One region of the Pseudophaeobacter sp. genome, then DNA from elsewhere that is predicted to be linked to it. Evidence: riboswitches for the same ligand, from Rfam matches in the RefSeq annotation. Region 1 holds a riboswitch; each other region holds the start of a gene.
What was found. Region 1 has a riboswitch for cobalamin ahead of nrdH (glutaredoxin-like protein NrdH). Riboswitches for the same ligand answer to the same signal wherever they lie in the genome.
Positions count from the first base shown of each region.

Region 2: another riboswitch for cobalamin. It lies ahead of ACN0VH_RS06385 (CbtB domain-containing protein); the one in region 1 lies ahead of nrdH (glutaredoxin-like protein NrdH).
Region 3: another riboswitch for cobalamin. It lies ahead of ACN0VH_RS09690 (hypothetical protein); the one in region 1 lies ahead of nrdH (glutaredoxin-like protein NrdH).

Region 1 is NZ_JBLWXG010000022.1:5,278-9,303, forward strand. Features, by position in the region: gene ACN0VH_RS20670 (LysR family transcriptional regulator) at 64-1,008, shown strand; cobalamin riboswitch at 1,537-1,742, shown strand; gene nrdH (glutaredoxin-like protein NrdH) at 1,836-2,057, shown strand; gene nrdI (class Ib ribonucleoside-diphosphate reductase assembly flavoprotein NrdI) at 2,074-2,490, shown strand; gene nrdE (class 1b ribonucleoside-diphosphate reductase subunit alpha) at 2,472-4,026, shown strand, end outside.
Region 2 is NZ_JBLWXG010000001.1:1,338,549-1,342,574, reverse strand. Features, by position in the region: gene ACN0VH_RS06405 (DMT family transporter) at 1-23, shown strand, start outside; gene cobF (precorrin-6A synthase (deacetylating)) at 34-801, opposite strand; gene ACN0VH_RS06395 (hypothetical protein) at 984-1,484, opposite strand; gene ACN0VH_RS06390 (CbtA family protein) at 1,548-2,237, opposite strand; gene ACN0VH_RS06385 (CbtB domain-containing protein) at 2,242-2,412, opposite strand; cobalamin riboswitch at 2,448-2,667, opposite strand; gene ACN0VH_RS06380 (DUF1636 family protein) at 2,763-3,098, opposite strand; gene cobA (uroporphyrinogen-III C-methyltransferase) at 3,103-3,840, opposite strand; gene ACN0VH_RS06370 (cobyrinic acid a,c-diamide synthase CobB) at 3,837-4,026, opposite strand, start outside.
Region 3 is NZ_JBLWXG010000003.1:233,416-237,441, forward strand. Features, by position in the region: gene ACN0VH_RS09675 (5'-nucleotidase C-terminal domain-containing protein) at 1-71, opposite strand, end outside; gene nudC (NAD(+) diphosphatase) at 374-1,360, shown strand; gene ACN0VH_RS09685 (SRPBCC family protein) at 1,429-1,896, shown strand; cobalamin riboswitch at 1,983-2,211, shown strand; gene ACN0VH_RS09690 (hypothetical protein) at 2,317-2,766, shown strand; gene ACN0VH_RS09695 (protein-tyrosine phosphatase family protein) at 2,763-3,281, opposite strand; gene ACN0VH_RS09700 (DNA polymerase III subunit gamma/tau) at 3,448-4,026, shown strand, end outside.

The DNA.
Region 1 (4,026 bases):
TTAAGCCGTCGCGCTCGGACCACGGTGCATAGCCGGTCGTCAACTTGCCCTTGGAGGACACCAATGTCCGTCAATCTCAAACTCTTGCACACGTTCGCTCAGGTGGCCCAGTTGCGCAGTTTCACCCGCGCCGCTGAAGAACTTGGCCGCACACCATCGGCAATCAGCATGCAGATCGCCGAGCTTGAAGATCAGATCGGGCTAAAATTGCTCGAACGCACAACGCGCAGCGTAGCCCCGACACCGGATGGTGCGCTACTGCTTGAACGGGTCCAGAACTCGATCCGAAGTCTCGAAGACGGGATCGCAGAGGCGCGCGATGCAGCTGAACGTCGAATGGGGCGCGTCGTCTTCGGATGCGCTCCTACAGTGGCTGCAGGGACGCTCGCCCACGTAGTGACCGAGTTTCGCGTGCGTTTTCCGAAGGTGGCACTTCAGGTTCGAGAAGTCACATCAAACGATTTGCTGAACGCCGTCCGGGAACGCGAAATCGATTTTGGTATTACGCCTTTTGTGCAAGCCAAGTCGGACTTGGTGTTCAAGCGCCTGCTGCGCGAGCCGCTGGTGGCTCTGGCCTCACGCGATCATTTCGAGGATCTGCCGGAAACGCTGTCCCTCGATTTTCTGTCTCGTTTGCCACTTCTCGTCATGCAGGGAATGCCAGTTATCGTGCGGCAAGATGGGCGCGAGACGCCTGCGATGCTGACAGAATATCTGGAGCGGTCCGGGCGATCGCTGAACATTGCTTGCAGCGTGCGCCAAGCGACAACACTGGTCGACTTGGCAACATCCGGTTTGGGGGTAGGCCTCGTTCCAAACCTGGCAGTTGCATCTCAGATGCCGGAGCACGTTCGGGTCGTATCACTTTCGAAGCCGGAAGTCGTTCGAGACATCGGAATTGCCACACTCAAGGGAGAGGTTCTGAGCAAGCCAGCGCTTGCGCTGACCGGAATATTCAAGGCGCATCTGAGAGGCACAAGAACTGTACGATGCAATGATAAGATGTAAGGTTCCCGCAACGACAGTTGTCTCTTTGGTGCTGTGCTATGATAGTCCATGTTGTACGGGACGGCGCTGAGACGCTGACGCTTGCTTATTTCGAGGCAACTCCACCCTGAAACCGCCGTTGACCTGTCTTTGCGCGGGGCCGGATGGCTGAACAATTATCGTGTATGTATGGTGTGCGCTGCGGTTCCGTGCAGAATAAAACGGTCCGCAATGGAAGAGCTGACCGACCGTCTGTCTGACTCAATTTAGTAGCGACTTTAGGTGTGCAACTTGTGTGCAATCCAAGGTCAAGGACCGGAAAGCGCACGATTTCGGCCTCCTGCGCAAACGCAGCTAACTCACCCTTTGTCCGCTTAACTGCCGTTCCTTCACTCTGGGCTAAATGTCCGGTTCCTCAGTGCCGCGCGTAGGGCACGTCTTGCCAGAATGGTCATAGTGAACGGCATATGATGCGGATGCCTGATCGGCCACCTCGACTTATCCACGCAATTCCAACATCGATATATTGACAGCGGGAGCGCGCTTCCCCCAATATGCAGTTGCTTTGGTTCCTGCGAGGTGACTCGCAGGCTAAGAGGGAAGCCGGTGCGGTCACACGACCAATTCCGGCACTGCCCCCGCAACTGTAAGCGGCGAGTCTGGGTCTAATCCACTGGTGCAAGGTCGCGCCGGGAAGGCCGACCAGAGACGTTCGAGCCGCAAGTCAGGAGACCTGCCAGGGCATGAACGACGACCGCGGCGGAGGGCCCGGGTGCGTAGATGGGCCCTTTGGTCCTGTCTTCGTGTCCCCTCTGTCCAGAGGCAACCAACTGGCAAGGGACAAAAATATGAGCATCACCGTCTATTCCAAACCCGCCTGCGTGCAATGCACCGCGACCACCCGCGCCCTGACCGCACGTGGCATCGACTATAACGTGGTCGACCTGACCGAGGATGCGGCGGCGATGGAGATGGTGGCCGGGCTGGGTTACCGCCAGGCGCCAGTCGTCGTCGCGGGCGACGACCACTGGGCAGGCTTCCGCCCCGACATGATCAGCCGCCTGTCCTGAGGGCGGGGGCTTCGGGATGGGGGGGCTCGTCTATTTCTCCAGCGGTTCGGGCAACACCGCCCGTTTCGTCGAGCGCCTTGGCCTTCCCGCCACGCGTCTGCCCCTGCGGGGCGATGCCGCCTTGCCGGTGATGATCGGGCCCTTCGTGCTGATCTGCCCGACCTACGCGGACGGCGAAGGCCGGGGCGCGGTAGCGAAGCCGGTGATCCGGTTCCTGAATGTCGAGACCAACCGCAGCCATCTGCGCGGCGTGATCGCCAGCGGCAACCGGAATTTTGGAAACACTTTCGCGATGGCCGGACATGTCATCGCGCGGAAATGCAACGTGCCCGTGCTCTATCGTTTCGAGCTGGCCGGCACAGACACCGACATCGCCCGCGTCCGCGACGGGCTACAAACCTTTTGGGGATCCCGATGCTTGACGCCAGCCTGACCCAAGGCCTCGATTACCACGCGCTGAACGCGATGCTGAACCTCTATGACGAAGAGGGGAACATCCAGTTTGAAGCAGACCGGATGGCGGCGCGGCAGTATTTCCTGCAACACGTCAACCAGAACACGGTCTTCTTCCACTCGCTGGAGGAGAAGCTAGGCTATCTGGTGGACGAGGGTTATTACGAGGCGCAGGTGCTGGAGCAGTATTCAAAGGCCTTCCAGCGGAAGATCTGGGACGCAGCATTCGCAAAGAAGTTCCGCTTCCCCACCTTCCTCGGCGCCTTCAAATACTACACCTCCTACACGCTGAAGACCCGGGACGGGCAGCGCTTCCTTGAGCGCTACGAAGACCGCGTGGTGATGAATGCGCTGGCGCTGGCGCGCGGCGACGAGACACTCGCCATGCAGCTGATGGAGGAGGTCCTGTCGGGCCGGTTCCAGCCGGCCACGCCGACCTTTCTGAATGCGGGCAAGAAGGCGCGGGGCGAGTTCGTCTCGTGTTTCCTGCTGCGGTTGGAAGACAATATGGAGAGCATTGGGCGCGGTATCAACTCGGCCCTGCAACTGTCGAAACGTGGCGGCGGCGTGGCCTTGATGCTGACCAATATCCGCGAATACGGCGCGCCGATCAAAGGGATCGAGAACCAGTCCTCGGGCGTCATCCCGGTGATGAAACTGCTTGAGGACAGCTTTTCCTATGCCAACCAGCTGGGAGCGCGGCAGGGCGCGGGCGCGGTCTATCTGAACGCGCACCATCCCGACATCCTCAGCTTCCTCGACACCAAGCGCGAGAATGCGGACGAGAAGATCCGGATCAAGACCCTGAGCCTTGGGGTGGTGATACCGGACGTGACCTTCGAGCTGGCGAAACGGAACGAAGACATGTATCTCTTCTCGCCGCACGACGTGGAAAAGGTCTATGGCTGCGCCTTTTCGGAGATCTCGGTCACCGAGAAATATGCCGAGATGGTCGACAACCCCAAGATCCGCAAGAAGAAACTCAACGCGCGCGCCTTCTTCCAGACCCTGGCCGAAATCCAGTTCGAAAGCGGCTACCCCTACATCATGTTCGAGGACACGGTGAATTCGGCCAACCCGATCGCCGGTCGGATTTCGATGTCCAATCTCTGTTCTGAAATCCTGCAAGTGAACACCGCGTCCGAGTTCACGGATGACCTGTCTTACGCGCAGATGGGCACCGACATTTCCTGCAATCTCGGTTCCATGAACATCGCCCGCGCCATGGATGGCGGCGATCTGGCGGGCACCGTCGGCACCGCGATCCGGGCATTGAATGCGGTGTCGGAAATGTCCGCCATCGATAGTGTTCCCTCGATCCGCAAGGGCAATGACGAGGGCCATGCCATTGGTCTTGGCCAGATGAACCTGCATGGCTACCTCGCCCGCGAGCGGATCCATTACGGCTCGGCTGAGGGTATCGACTTCACAAATATCTACTTCTGCACCGTGTTGTTTCACGCCCTCAGTGCATCCAACGCGTTGGCGCAGGAGAAGGGCACACGGTTCAAGGGCT
Region 2 (4,026 bases), on a different contig from region 1:
GGCGGCGCCTGGCGCAGCCTTGAACCCGGCGTTTTAAGCGGCGGAGGGCGTGCGGCGTAGCAGGTAGATATCCATGATCCAGCCGTGGTCAGCCCTTGCCCTGGCGCGGGTTTCGCAGATCTGGTCTGCCACCTCGCGCAACCTGCCAGAGATGCTGATCTGGTTTTCCATGCCAGCATAGGCTGACCACCAGATGTCAACGCCAGTGGGGTCGATCTTCTGGAATGAGCAGTCGCCATCCAGCATGATCACCAGGGTATCGGCACTGTCAGGCCAGCCGTTTTCGCGCAGCTGTCGCCCGGTGGTCACCGTAAAGGGTGCGCCAATCTCGTTCAGGGGGATGGCATGTGCGGCGGTCAGCGCCTGGATCGAGGTCACGCCGGGAATGACCTTTAGCGTGATATCCTGCGTGGCCTTCAGGCGCTCGGCGATGCGCATGGTGCTGTCATATAGCGACGGATCCCCCCAGACCAGAAAGCCAACCCTGACCTTGCCACCGGGGCAGTGGTCGCGGATGGTTTTGATCCAGACCTCGGCAATGGCATCGTGCCAGTGATCCACGCGGGCGGTGTAGTCCTGGATCGCGGGGTCGCGCACCGGCAGGGAAAATTCAACAATGCGCGGGCCGGGGGGCTGGATCACCTGGGCGCAGATCTGCTGGCGCAGCCCGGCGAGGTCGTCTTTGCCCGCGCCCTTATGCGGGATCAGGATCAGATCGCAGGCATTGAGCGCGGCGACTGCTTGCAGGGTCAGATGCTGCGGGTTGCCGGTGCCAATGCCAATGAGCGAAAGCTCGATCATGGCCGCCGTACTGTCATTGTTCATCTGTCGGGCTCCTGCCAAAAAGAAACACGGCCCGCTATGGCGCCGTGTTTCAGCATAATCAAGCCCGGATCCGGCGGCATCGCGGGATCGGGCCGCTTTGTATCGACTTCGCGTCAGGTCAGGCGGCAGACCAGGGCTGCAACCGGGGCACCAAGGGGTCAGGGGTTTTCAATGATCACGCTGTCAGCAATCGGATCTGTCTCGATCATCAGCGGGCTGTGGCTATTGGCGTTCAGCGCCACCGTGATTTCGACCTTGCCCTTGGGCAGATCGCCCAGATGCAGCCAGTTGCCATAGAGCCGCGTCAGCTTGCTGCCGTTGATATAGACATGGGCATGGCCTTCGCCGGGACGATCCGCGGTAGAGACGTGCTCGGGCGAGAAGAGGAAATTCTCTGTCGTGACCTGCAGGTTCCAGCCAGACATCGGGTCCTTGTGGACTTTGACTGCGATTTTCGGCGCGCTACTGCCCGCTGTGATCATCAGCGGCTGGCTATGCGCGTGGCCGAGGCTTTCCATCTGGTGCTCTGCGCCGCCGTGCTGCGCCGGGTCGCCGTGGTCGTGACCGGTGAAGGTGATGCCATTGCCGGCAGCGACAACAAAACCGATGCCACAGCCAAAGGTAAGCCCAATGGCAAAGAGTGCGAGGGAACGGGACATTCTTGATCCTTTGAAACAGAAACCTCCGCCGGTGGCGATGCGTCGGCGGAGGTCTTGTTGCGATTACGCTGCGGCGGTACGAGGCGCTTCCGACTGCCAGAAATAACCGGCGAAGGTGCCAAGCAGAACCCAGGCGGCCATGCCAACGCCAAGGGCGCGTGCGGCAAACAGCGCGCCGATCTCGGTTGGAACCGGACCGGTAAAGCTGTCTGGCTCCGGGGCACCAATCAGATGCGGCAGCAGCAACAGCGCCACGGCAATGGCATAAGAGACCAGATTGCCGCCAAAGGCGATGAGCCACATGGCAATGCCAGCAGCAGCCACGGTTGCTGTCCACCAGATCTGGCGGTCAAAAACATCGGCAGCGGCGACGCCGGGCACTTCTGGTGCCAGGGTCAAAGCTGGCGCCAGATGGAAGGTGACAAAACCTGCCAGCCCCCAGAGAATGCCCGCCCGTGCGGTGACAACATGGCCCTTGCTCTCGGCAAGTGACATCAGGGCAACCATGACCAGCGCATAGCCGGTGTAGGTCAACATGGTGAAAATGATGCTCAACCCGTCGCGCATGACGTCAAAGCCGGGCAGCTCCGGATGCGCCGAAACTGCGGCACCGCCAAAATGCACCAGCTCGCCGCTTTCATAAAGCTCGGCATGCAAAAGAACAGGCTGCACAAAAAGAAGCTGCAGCAGAGCGGTTATCAACCCTGCTGCAGCACCAGCGAACAACGCGCTGGTCAAGATACGGTTCATCATCTGCTTAGTGGCAGGGGAAGCCGGTTGCGTGACGGACGTCATGGGCCGCGTCATGCAGGGCAGAGGCCTGTACGTGACCGGTCAGGGTGACAATACCCAGGCCGAGGATCACGGCAAACAGAGCGGGTGCAAAACCAACGCCTGCAGCGGATTTGTTCAGTGTCTTTGTTGTCATCATTATTCTCCACGTCGTCACACCCGACGACAAAAGTTGCATTCCAATACATGGCCGGTCTCCTGACTCGCAGGTCACAGCGGTTTTTCCCCTTCCCGGTGGCCAGATTGGCCCCAGTGGATATGAAAAACCGCTCTCTGCTCACAGTCGCGGGGGCGGTTGAGGGTGTGGCGCCGCGATTTGGTCCGCCATTCCTCATTCCCGTTTCAGCCCTGATGCTTTGCACCGTTGGACACCATGTTCATTTGTTGTGCCCTTTGTCACACCGCCCGGTCAAGTTGGAAACCGTCCTGCATGGGCAAAGATGCGACTTTTCGGCGGGCAGGGTGATTTTGCCCCTGTTGCAGGATCTAGTCCAGATCCGCCGGGATTCGCGCGATGGCCTTCATCCGCAGCGCTCCCAGAGGGCGGGCATCTGCCAGGGTGCCATCTGCGCTTTCGTCAAAGAGCCGCAAAAAGACGACGATATCTGGCAGGTCCGCTGCGGTGATCTCGCCAAAGAGATAGGCCGTCTTGCCGCTTTGCCGTACCGCAAGGGTCTGCGGGCGTGTGCAGCCGGACATGCAGTCCACCTCCTGCACCCGCGCCGCGATCCCGGCCTGTTTCAAGGCCTCTGTCAGGCGAAGGGGCAGGGCCAGATCGGCGCTCCGGCAACTCCGGCAGAGGGTCAGGGTCGGCTGCGGCACCGGCTCAGCCTCTCGGGGTCAGATCGGTATCGGCCAGCGGGCCGTAGAGTATGAGAACCGGCGCAGTGGTTTCCATCGCACGCAGAACCTGTGGCAATTCACCCACCGTATGGCAGCTGAGTTCCTGTTCGGGTGTGGATACCCCCAATGCCACCAGCGCATGGGTTTCAGGTGGCAAACCGGCTTCGACCAGCTTTTCCGCCAGGGCGGCAAAGGTGCGTTTGCCCATATAGACAACCGTGGTGGCATCAGGGTCGGCCAGTGCCGCCATGTTGAGGCTATCTGGCAGGCCACCGGTGACGTCGTGACCGGTGATGAACTGCATACGGCGCGCCGTCAGCCGCCGGGTCAGCGGGATATTGGCCGCCGCCGCCGCCGCCGAAGCGGCCGTTACACCAGGCACGATCTCAAACGCGATACCGGCGGCCCGTAGCGCAGTGATTTCTTCTTCCAGGCGACCAAAAACGCCACTGTCGCCGGATTTCAGCCGCACCACATTCTGTCCGCTTAGGGCGTAGTCCACCAAGAGCTGGCTTACGTGGTCCTGTTTGGGCGAGGGGCGTCCGGCGCGTTTGCCAACACCCACCAGATCGGCCTCGGCGCGGGCATGGGTAAGGATCGGCCCGGCAGACAGATCATCAAACAGCACCGCATCGGCAGCTTCCAGTCTCTTGACCGCCTTCACCGTCAACAGGTCGGGATCGCCCGGCCCGGAAGAGACAAAGCTGACAAAGCCGCTCATGCGCCTTCTCCGGTGATCAGATGGAAAAAGGTGCCGGTGACATGGCCCTTGATGGAGCCGGTCTCCGGCACCGGATTGCCATCGGCGTCCATGACATGGGCCAGTGGGGCGTCGGGTTCATCCAGAATGGTGGAATAGTGGAACTCATGCCCGCGCAGGGCTGCACCTGTTGCAAAGCCCGGCATC
Region 3 (4,026 bases), on a different contig from region 1:
CCAGAGCCTTCCTCTGCCCCTTCATCCAAGAGGTCAGAACCTACAGATGTAGATGCCGTAAACGCTGTCATACCGCTGAATTCGCAGCTGTCACTGCCCGCTCCAATCCGTGCTTTATCCGCCCCCCGCTGAGGGGTCTCACCTTTGAATCAGCGTTTCGCAGGTTTGCAAAGGCACCAAATGCCCCATCTTAGATAAAATGTCGCCAAGTTGCAGGTCAGCTAGCCGCCAAACACCCAAAGTCAAGACAGACCGGAACGGGCAAGAACCGCCCAAAACGCGGAACCTGCGCGAATTTTCTGTCAGATCGGCTGGCCTTTCGCGCCGCAAGGGGGCATCACAATGCACAACAGGCCAGCACAGGGGGCAAGGAATGAAACGTGCAGAACAGGTAACCTTTGGGGGTGGCGGCGGGTTAGATCGCAAGGCACAGCTGCGCGAAGACCCCACCGCGTTGGCCCTGGCCTGGGGCGCTGCAACCACGCAGGTTCTGTTAACCTGGCGCGGCAAGGTTCTGAGCCAGCGTTCGGATCCGGCGCGCGGCCCGGACGGCCTGGCCTGGGTTGACACAGACCACCCTGTGGCTGCGGCCTACCAAGACAGCGCCCTTTATTTGGGGGCGGATCCCAGCGGCGCTGATCTATTTGCCTGCGATCTGGGCAACTGGCATCCTGATGCACTGGACGAAATGGCACTGGCCAGTTTTGCCGATCTCAGCGAGCAGCAGCATCCCGACCTGCCAACCGGCCATGTCTTTGCCGAGCTGCGCCGGATCATGGCCCGGCTCACCCCGCTGGAGGCCGAACTGGCCGCCACCGCCAAGGCGCTGCTGTCCTGGCATCAATCGCACCCGTTCTGCGCCCGCTGCGGCAGCAAAACCCAGATCACCCAGAGCGGCTGGCAACGCCAATGCCCGGACTGCAAGGCGCTACATTTCCCCCGTACCGACCCGGTTGTCATCATGTTGATCACCCAGGGCGAAGAGGTGTTGATGGGCCGTTCTCCGGGCTGGCCTGCCGGGATGTATTCACTGCTGGCCGGATTTGTTGAACCCGGCGAAACGCTAGAGGCTGCCGTGCGGCGCGAAGTCCTGGAGGAGACCGGCGTCACCGTGGCCGAGGTTGGCTATCTGTCCAGCCAGCCCTGGCCCTTTCCCATGTCCCTGATGTTTGGCTGCCAGGGGCGCGCCACCAGCCGCGACATCACCATTGACCCCAAAGAGATCGAAGATGCGCTCTGGGTCAGCCGCCAAGAGATGATGACGGTCTTCGCTGGCGACCACCCAAAGATGCATGCCGCGAGAAAAGGTTCAATTGCGCATTTTCTTCTGGAAAACTGGCTTGCAGACACCTTGGATTAAGAAGATGATTCTACCATCAAAATTCGACAAGACACCCTGAGGGCTGGCCAAGCGCCAGAAGGCATAGCATGGAATTATCAAGCAATGAGGACGTCGATGCGCCCCTCTCTGACGTCTTTGACGCACTTTCTGATTTTGGCAATTTCGAACGCTCGGCGATCCGGCGTGGCATCGAAGTCCAGCGGCTGAGCAACGACAGCACGCCGCAGGTTGGCCTGGCCTGGGATCTGCGGGCAGATTTTCGCGGCAAGCCACGCGAAGTCCACCTGGAACTTGCCACCTATGAGCCAGCAACACTGATTGGCCTGAACGGCGACAGCAACAGCCTGACAGGTCAGGGCCAGATCGAACTTATGGCGCTGTCACCAAAGCGCACCCGCATTTCGGTCAAGGTGAAGCTAAAGGCCAAGACCCTGTCAGGGCGACTGCTGCTGCAATCCCTGAAACTGGCCCGCGCCAAGGTCAACCGCCGTTTTCGCCACCGGGTGGCGGAATTTGCCAGCCTTACCGAAGACCGGCTGAACCATACCGCCTAGGTCCAATTACGTCAGCTCTGCCATCCTGTCAGCGCCGCCAATTCCTGCCCCGCTGCAAATGGCGATTGACGACTCATCCCTGACGGCGTTAGCGGTGAAGGGATGGTTCTCGAGGCGCATGATTTTGTGTCCGGGATGAAAAGGGAACGTGGTGCGGCATGGGTTTTATACCTTTGCCAATTCCACGACTGCCCCCGCAACTGTAGGCGGTGAGCGCTTCGGATAAACCACTGGCACGGGGCACGCCCCAGCCGGGAAGGACCGAACCCGCAACGACCCGCAAGTCAGGAGACCTGCCATCGCATGGAAACTCGAAACTGGACGGGGAGTCCGGGCGGGTGTCAGCGTTGGCTAGGCGATCATCGCCTAGGGAAAATGCTGACCCTCTCGCGCCTTCCTGCCCCGCGCGGAGGGCGCATTATGACAGCGACATCAACCAAAGCGGCCGTGCAACCGGCCCGCAGCAAAACACCCAGCGATATCGGCCAAGGCCATGCCGATCACACCAGCCAAAGCCTTTGCCTGCATACAGGGGGCCCCTGCCCGGCCCTGGCCCGTATGGTCACCGCCCTCACCGGGGCGCTGGACAAGGCCCGCCCGGTAACCACACCTGAATTTGAGCTCAGCGGTGAAAGCAAGCTAGAGGGCTGCCCCCGGACCTGCGATGCACGTTTTGTCGCCAGCCATCACCGCATTCGCGTCTTTTGCGACGTGCCCCCTGCGGCAGAAATCTCGGCGCTGGACAGATTTGCCGATGCCTTTCTGGCCCCAGCCCAAGCGGACTTTCCCCTTGTCGCAAGCACATTGCCACACCGTCCCTGCGCCTTGGCGCAAGTGCTGACAAATCCTATGGTTCCCGAACCGGCCTAGGGGCCAGCGCCGGTCACCGCCCAATGCATCTGCGGCTCTGTCTCGACAGCACAGGGCCGCACCGCCCGCAACCGCTGCAACGCTTGATCCGGCGGCTCGCCCGCCTCAATCATCAGCCGCAGCACCACCATCCCCGACCGGCCGCAGCCACCCCGGCAATGTACCAGAACCCGCCCTCCGCCGCGCAGTGCCTGGCGTGCAAGGGTGCTGATCCCGGGCCACTGGTTCAGCATATCCGGCGTTGGTGGTGCATAGTCCGGCACCGGCAAATGCTGCCAGCGGCAACCCATGGCCTGAATATCCTGCCCCAGACTCGCGGCACCTGCGGCAAGATGTTCCACATCGGTGGTCATCGAAATCACCAACCCCGGCTGCCAGTCATGCAGATGCGCCATATCCCCCTGAAAATCACCTCCCGCCCCCGGCAAAGGACAGAGCGCAAGAATACCCTCACCCACGCTGAGCGCGTGCAGGGTCAGCGGCGTCACATCACGGCAACTGATTTCGTCATCCATGGCCGGGCCTCCTGTCGGGCGGGCAGCTGCACAAGCAGATCACAACGATCTGAACCAAAAGACTGGCCTGCGTCCCGGCATTGGTCAACAGCGGTGGACGAAGCCCCTCTGCCCGCGTACCTTGCCCCACGCGCGATCCCGCCCATCCGAATCCGGCAAGAGACCTATGAACGATAGCACAAGCGACAGCAGCCAATCCCAGTATCAAGTCTTGGCGCGCAAATACCGCCCCGAGACATTTGCCGATCTGGTCGGCCAGGATGCCATGGTCAGAACGCTGAAAAATGCGTTTGAAACCAACCGGATCGCCCAAGCCTTTATTATGACGGGTATTCGCGGCACCGGCAAAACAACCACCGCGCGCATCATTGCCAAGGGCATGAACTGCATCGGTCCCGATGGCTCCGGCCAACCCACCACAGAGCCCTGTGGCCAGTGTGAACACTGCACCGCCATCATGGAAGGCCGCCATGTCGATGTGATGGAAATGGATGCCGCAAGCCGTACCGGGGTTGGCGATATTCGCGAAATCATTGATTCGGTCCAATACCGCGCCGCCTCAGCCCGTTATAAGATCTATATCATTGATGAGGTCCACATGCTGTCCACCAGCGCCTTCAACGCGCTGCTGAAGACGCTGGAAGAACCGCCAGCACATGTGAAATTCATCTTTGCCACCACCGAAATCCGCAAGGTGCCGGTGACGGTCCTGTCGCGCTGTCAGCGCTTTGACCTGCGCCGGATC